2 regions of the Mesorhizobium sp. M0051 genome follow, and region 2 is predicted to be linked to the other one. Evidence: predicted binding sites of a transcription regulator. Region 2 holds the regulator's gene; the other holds the start of a gene.

Region 1 (3,414 bases), on a different contig from region 2:
CCCAGCCTCTTTCGAGGCCCTCGCGGCTTCCTCCGTGGTGGGGAATTCGGCGACGCGCACGCCCTGTTCGATCGCCTCGCCGACATGGCCAAGCGTGGCGTCGTCGTGGCTTGCCAGCACGATGCCGCGCTCGTGGCAGGCGGCGGCGATCACTGCCCGGTTCGGTACCGAATTGCGCGCCGATTCCGCCATGCGTTTTTCGCAGAACAGTTTGAAGTCACGATCGGTCAGCTTGAGCTTGCGCTGGTAATAATAGGCATAGGTCTCGAGATTGACGAACTGGCGCTGGCCAGGCGCATGGTCCATCAGTGATGCCAGCTTCACCCGTTCGTCGCCGTCGAAATTGGCAAACGCCTTGAGGCAGTCCGGCGCCGAAACCTCGCAGCGCAGATGGATGAAGTGGTCGGCCCGCAGACGATCCTGCTGTACGCTGTCCTCGATCGCATCGGCCAGCTTGCGGATGTCGGCGGATGTCAGGTCGGCGTCCTCGTCCATGCCGACACGCAAGGCGTCGAGCACGGTGGTGATGCCCGCGGTCGCCACTTGCGCGTCATGGGCGAGCACGGCGGCGATCGGATTCCAGCGCACCTTGGGCCGCGGCGCGTAATGGCCTTCGAGGTGGTCCGTATGGAGCTCGACCAGCCCGGGAATGATGTAGTCGCCGCCCATATCCTCGCCGGCCATGCTCCCATTAGTCTGGCTGGCGCCGGCGTCGATACCGGCGATAAAGCCGTCGCGCAGCACCAGCGAACCCTCGACGATCTCGTCGGCAAGCACGATGCGGGCGTTGTGGAGAACAGTCTCGGCGGTCATTTCAGGCAGCCCTTGGTTATTCCGGCTGGGGTTATTCCGGCTGGGTGTCAGGCAGTTTTTCTGGCCGGGCGGCGCCCGAGCGCATGATGCGAAAGCACCATGAACGGTGCGCCCGGTTCGGTTTCGACGAACAACGTCAGCGCATCCACCAGCAGCGGCTGTTGCAGCACCTGCGCAAACAGACTGTCGATTGCTGCGCGCAAACGAGGGCTTTCCTGTGGCCCCGCTCGGCCGGACAGCGTCATGTGGAAGCGAAAGGTCTCGAATACATAGGGGTAGCCCCATTGGCAGAGATTGCGGAACTCGGCCGGCTTCAGCGAATCCGGGCTGCGCCGCTCGATTTCCGCCTCGGTCAACGGCGCACGAAACCGGTCGAAGCCGAGCACCACATCATCGGCGAAGCGGTTGAGCGCCGGCAGCGGGCCTTCCGGCACCAGTGCGAAGAAGCCATCGATCTGGCTGACGATGAGACGCGGGATGCTCACCGCCGGCGTCGCCTCGGCAAAATGGTCGAGTGCGGCGCGCAGCGAGGCGTCGGTTTCGCTGGCGGCCAGGCGGAAAGGGGCTTTCAGCGTCGCGTGAAAACCATAGCGGCGCGCCGAAGCTGTGTGGAAAGCAACCTCCGCCGCCGACAGGTCGGCCACCGCCTTTGCCGGCGTTGTCGCGCCGCCAAATGGGTCGCGGCCAAGCCAGTTGGCGGCGATCCGCGCCAGTGGCTCGTCCTGCCGGGGGGTGAAATAGAGGGCGTAGCGCATGAGGAAGTCCTCGTCAGTCCCTTGCCATAGGTGATTTCCATGACGGATTGACGAAGCTTTGACGGGTTTTCGAAGGCAAATCGAGCCTTCCGGTCTTTAGCCGACGTTTTTTCCGGGTTGGACCAACAGCTTTACCCGGAAGAGACGATCGATCAGGCCTTCATCAGCCATTCGTGCTCAGGCGCATTGTGGAATTTCCACGTCCGCTTCGGTCCGGCCATCACGTTAAGATAATAGAGGTCGTAGCCGTGGCAGGCAGCGCAGGGATGATAGCCCTTGGGAACCATCACGACATCGCCGTCCTCGATCGCCATCGCTTCGTCGAGCGCGCGATGGCCATTCTTGTCGGCGTCGGTGTAGACGCGCTGAAAGGCAAAGCCCTGCGGCGGGTTGAGACGGTGATAGTAGGTTTCCTCGAGATAGGATTCCTCAGGCAGATTGTCCTGGTCATGCTTGTGCGGCGGATAGCTCGACGTATGGCCGCCGGGTGTGATGACCTCGACCACCAGCAGCGAATCGGCCGGCTTGCCCTCCGGCAATATGTTGGTGACGTAGCGCGTGTTGGTGCCCTTGCCGCGCACCTCCTGGCCGAGATCGTTCGGCGCGATGACGCGAACCGGCAGGCCGCCGCCAAGGCCCGGCGCCGAGCAGACGGCGAGTTCCAGCTCGGTGTCCGCCGTCACCGACCAGTCGGATCCCTCAGGCACATAGACCGACCACGGCTTGCCCTCGAAGGGCGACATGCGCTCGCCGAGCAGGCCGAGCTCCTTGTCGCCGGCGGAAGCCGTGCCCTTGCCGGTGACGAACACCAGGCAGACTTCGCGATCATCGGTTTTTCCGGAAGCGCTCTCGCCGGGCTTCAGCCGATGCAGGTCGAAACCGACATAGGTCCAGCTGGCGTTCTCCGGCGTCACATGGGCAACGCGGCCATGGCCCTTATTGGCTTTGACGAGCAGCTTCGACATTGTGTCTCTCCTATCGCAAATCTTCGAGAATTGGCCGAAGTCTCCCAACTTCGTCATCCTAGGGCGTAGCAGGAGCGAAGCTCCGTCGCGGAGACCCTAGGATCCATGCCGTAACCTCAGTCCAAGAGCGCAGCGGAACGGAATTCTGCACCGCGGCGGCTGTTTTGATGTCGCGGCATGGATCCCGGGGTCTGCGCTGCGTCGCTTCGCTCCTTACTCCGCCCCAGGATGACGAAGCGAGAAGCGCCGCAAGCTAATCGCCAACGCATGCGATCAGTCACTCCTTCGGTTCGGCCTCGGCCTTGCCCTCGTCGGCCGGCTTATAGAGGTAAAAAAACTGCCAGACGGCGTAGCCGGCGAAACCAAGCGCGATGACGCCCCAGAACGGCGTGCCGGTGGCGAACTCGATGATCGACCAGATGACGCAGACCGCGACGACGGCGACACGCCGCCACAAAGGCCGGAAGAAGGGGTGTTCGTAATCTTTCATCGGGCCAATCTACAGCAATCGGCTTCGCCGGGAACCCATCGCATCAGGCCTCCCTTGATCAGAAATTTGGAAAGCCTTGCGTTTCGACCGTGTAGCCGGCGGCGGTCATGACGCGCATCAATTCCTTGTAGCCGACCTGCGCCATCCTGAGCGGCGGGTTCTTCTTCGGATCCTGCTCGGCCTCGACCACGAACCAGCCCTCATAGCCATGGTCGGCAAAGCGCTGCACGATGGCGCCGAAATCCAGCGAGCCGTCGCCCGGTACCGTGAAGGCACCCAGCGCCACCGCGTCGAGGAAGGACTGTTTCGTGCGGTCGAGTTTCTCGATCACGCCCATGCGCACGTCCTTCACATGAACATGGCTGATGCGCTTATGATGGTTGTCGATGGC
Region 2 (3,414 bases):
ATAGGTCCAGACAAGCTCATCCTTTGTCCAGAGCAGGCCATAGGTGTGGAAACCGTCAGTGTCCGCAACGTTCACGGTGGACGAAACCTTCGTGTGCTCTCCCGTCTCATTGGTGTGCGCTGTCATGAAAAGCGTGTTCGGATCCTGACCGCGCGTTTCGACGACGTCCAGCTCCGGCGGCCACGATCCGTCTTCCGGAAGCAGCCAGAAGGCCGGCCAGGCTCCGGCCGTTTCGGGCAGGTCCGCCCGCATTTCGAAATAGCCGTAGGTTTGCGCGAAGGTGTCGTGGGTCGTCAGTATCCCCGATGTGTATTCGTAGTTGTTGATCAGAGGCTTGATGTCCTCCGGCGCCTGCGCGGCGGTGATGGTGAGGACGCCGTTTTCAACGCTGAACGGGTGGACGGAACTCGTCGGCCCGTAATTGGCGTCGATATACCATTGCAACTCGCCATTGCTGCTCAATGTGCTGCCGTTCGGCGCGCCCCACGAGAAATTGGAATTCCACGTGCCGTCCTGCCCGTCCCGAAGGCTCAGCGTGTTGAATTCGTCGGAGAAGGACAGCGTCATTCCGGACTTGTCTATCGGCAGTTCGAACTGGGTGGGCTGCAACTTGTCGATGGTCGTATTCTTGAACACCAGGATCTCGTCAGATCCGAGGTTCAGCATCACGTTCGATTCCACCTGAACCATCTGCGAACGGACGGCGTCGAACGAAGTGAAGTCATAGCCGTTAAGGCGCACCACATCGGTCGCACCGAAATCGAAGATAAGATCGCTCCCATTTCCTTTGGAGATGGCGAAAGTGTCGGCGCCGTCACCGCCGATCAGGACATCATTTCCCTTGCCGCCATCCAGCGTCTGATGACCCGACCCGCCCTTGATGATGTTGTCCAACGCATTTCCGAACGCATATCGATTGGCGCCGGTAACGACCAGGTTCTCGAAATTGTCGGGGAGCTTGTAGCTCATCCAGGTGTCGATCGTGTCGATCCCGGCCCCGGGATCTTCGACCGCCTTATTGTTGGTGGAATAGAGGTGATAGTAGTCATCGCCGGCGCCACCGTACATCGTGACATAGACGCCGGTGTCTCCCCAGAAGGAGTCGTTGCCTGAAGTGCCATGCAGTTCGGCCCCGGCTCCGGTTGCCGAGAACCAATGACTGGACGCGCCGGTGTAGGGAAGAGGAATACCTTTGGCGTTTAAGACCGTGCTCATCAGAAATCCTTCCTCTTTAGTGTCCGACCTGGTCAAATCATTCGGCGCAGCGTCCGGCGACCGCTTTCAAAGCAACGTTGCAACGAACGAGATCGTTCCCGCGGAATCATCATCAGATCCAAGATCGTATTGACTATTCGGAGCACATACAATCAATAAAGAAGAGGGAAACTCGCTCTTAGTCGGATGCAATTTTTAATAAAATTGCGAATTTATGCGAAACCACATCCTCTAGCGGGCACATAGCCATATTAGTTCAAATTGTTTCTTGAGGCGCGCGACTTTGATCGGAGGTCTGCGGGCAAGATAGCAATGTGACCAACTAAAGTGTCACGGGCCGTGCTTCCTGCGGCCAGCCTGGCAGAAAAGCGAATTGGGAGATCGGAAGGCAATCGCCAGCCAGTCAAGGTACGCGCGAGCCCGCGACCGCGAAGGGCAGTTTAGACTTCGATGCCGCCTGCTTGAATGTCTGCCATCGCGTGGCCATTGGCGACGACCTGCTGATCGAATTTGAACCTTGGTTCCGATCTATCGGCTAGTCTTCCCTGATCGCGTAGCCTGCGCCCCGAATGGTGCGGATGACGTCGGGCATGCGGCCGTTGTTGACGGCTTTGCGCAGCCGCCCGACATGCACGTCTACCGTGCGTTCGTCGATGTAGATCGTTTCGCCCCAGACGTTGTCGAGCAGCTGGCTGCGCGAGAACACGCGGCCGGGATGGCGCATCATGAATTCGAGCAGGCGGAATTCGGTCGGCCCGAGCCGGATCTCGCTCTTCTTGCGATAGACCCGGTGCGATTCTCGATCGAGCACGATGTCGCCGACCTTCAGCACGCTGGACAGCAGTTCCGGCTTGGCACGGCGCAGCAGCGCCTTGACCCTGGCCATGAACTCCGGTGTCGAAAACGGCTTTACCAGATAATCGTCGGCGCCGGTCGAGAGGCCCCGCACGCGATCGCTCTCCTCGCCGCGCGCGGTCAGCATGATGATCGGCAGCCGCTCGGTCTCGGGACGCATTCGCAGGCGCCGGCAGAGTTCGATGCCGGAGACCGCCGGTACCATCCAGTCGAGCACCAGAAGGTCAGGCACGTTCTCCTGCAGCCGGATCTCGGCCTCGTCGCCGCGCGTCACGACCTCGACCTGATAGCCCTCGGACTCCAGATTGTAACGGAGCAGCACGCCTAGCGGCTCCTCGTCCTCCACCACCATGATGCGTGGCGCGATCATCGGCTGGTTACCCCTGTCGTCATGCCGCGGGCGCGGACATTGTCGTCTCGTCCTGTTTCGGACGATTGGCCGGCAGCTGCGTGCCGGTCAAAACATAATAGGCATTTTCCGCGATGTTGGTGACATGGTCGCCGATGCGCTCGAGGTTCTTGGCGCAGAACAAAAGATGCGTGCACGCGGTGATGTTGCGCGGGTCTTCCATCATATAGGTGAGAAGCTCGCGGAACACGGAGGTGTATTTGACGTCGATGCGTTCGTCGTCGGCACGCAGTTTCGCCAGCGCGGCGGCGTCACGCGCCGCATATTCCTCGATGACGCCCTGCACCTGGATCAGCACCAGTTGTGCCATTCCATCGATCGAGTGCGAAAGGTCGCGCGGCGTGACGCTGAGGCCGACAGTGCCGACACGCTTGGCGATGTTCTTGGCAAGGTCGCCGATGCGTTCGAGATCGCCGGCCATGCGGATAGAACCGACGACATGGCGCAGATCATCGGCCATCGGCTGCCGCTTGGCGATCAGCGTGATTGCGCGGTCGTCGAGCTCGCGCTGGCGCGCGTCCATGATCGCATCATCGGAGACGACGCGCTGTGCCAAGGCGTTGTCGGAATTCAAGAGCGCCTTGGTCGCACCGCCGACCATCGAGCTGGCGAGATCGCCCATGTCGCTGATGAGCTTGCTGATCTGACCGAGATCCTCGTCGAAAGAAGCGACTGTATGTTCGCTCATGATCCTGTTCCTCGTATGCCTGAGCTCAGCCGAAGCGGCCGGTGATGTAGTCCTGCGTGCGCTTCTCGCGGGGCGACGTGAATATCCTCTCCGTGCGGTCGAACTCGACCAGCTCGCCCAGATACATGAAGGCCGTCTGCTTCGATACGCGCGCCGCCTGCTGCATGTTGTGGGTGACGATGACGATCGTGTAATCGGCTTGCAACTCGTCGATGAGCTCCTCGATCTTGGCGGTCGACAGCGGGTC

Evidence for each region. The regulator PhoB, encoded in region 2, activates phosphate uptake and scavenging genes when phosphate is short. The targets are predictions, from matches to a motif close to TGTCATNNANCTGTCAT.
Region 1: a site for PhoB is predicted at 1,608-1,624, ahead of NKJ90_RS20410 (DUF1045 domain-containing protein). Genes of this name have one in related genera too.

The regions. Positions count from the first base shown of each region.
Region 1 covers NZ_JAMYUT010000020.1:8,975-12,388, reverse strand. The annotation lists gene NKJ90_RS20415 (alpha-D-ribose 1-methylphosphonate 5-triphosphate diphosphatase) at 1-813, opposite strand, end outside; gene NKJ90_RS20410 (DUF1045 domain-containing protein) at 861-1,568, opposite strand; gene iolB (5-deoxy-glucuronate isomerase) at 1,721-2,533, opposite strand; gene NKJ90_RS20400 (hypothetical protein) at 2,811-3,023, opposite strand; gene iolE (myo-inosose-2 dehydratase) at 3,082-3,414, opposite strand, start outside.
Region 2 covers NZ_JAMYUT010000017.1:70,027-73,440, reverse strand. The annotation lists gene eglC (endo-1,3-1,4-beta-glycanase EglC) at 1-1,215, opposite strand, end outside; gene phoB (phosphate regulon transcriptional regulator PhoB) at 1,751-2,440, opposite strand; gene phoU (phosphate signaling complex protein PhoU) at 2,460-3,167, opposite strand; gene pstB (phosphate ABC transporter ATP-binding protein PstB) at 3,193-3,414, opposite strand, start outside.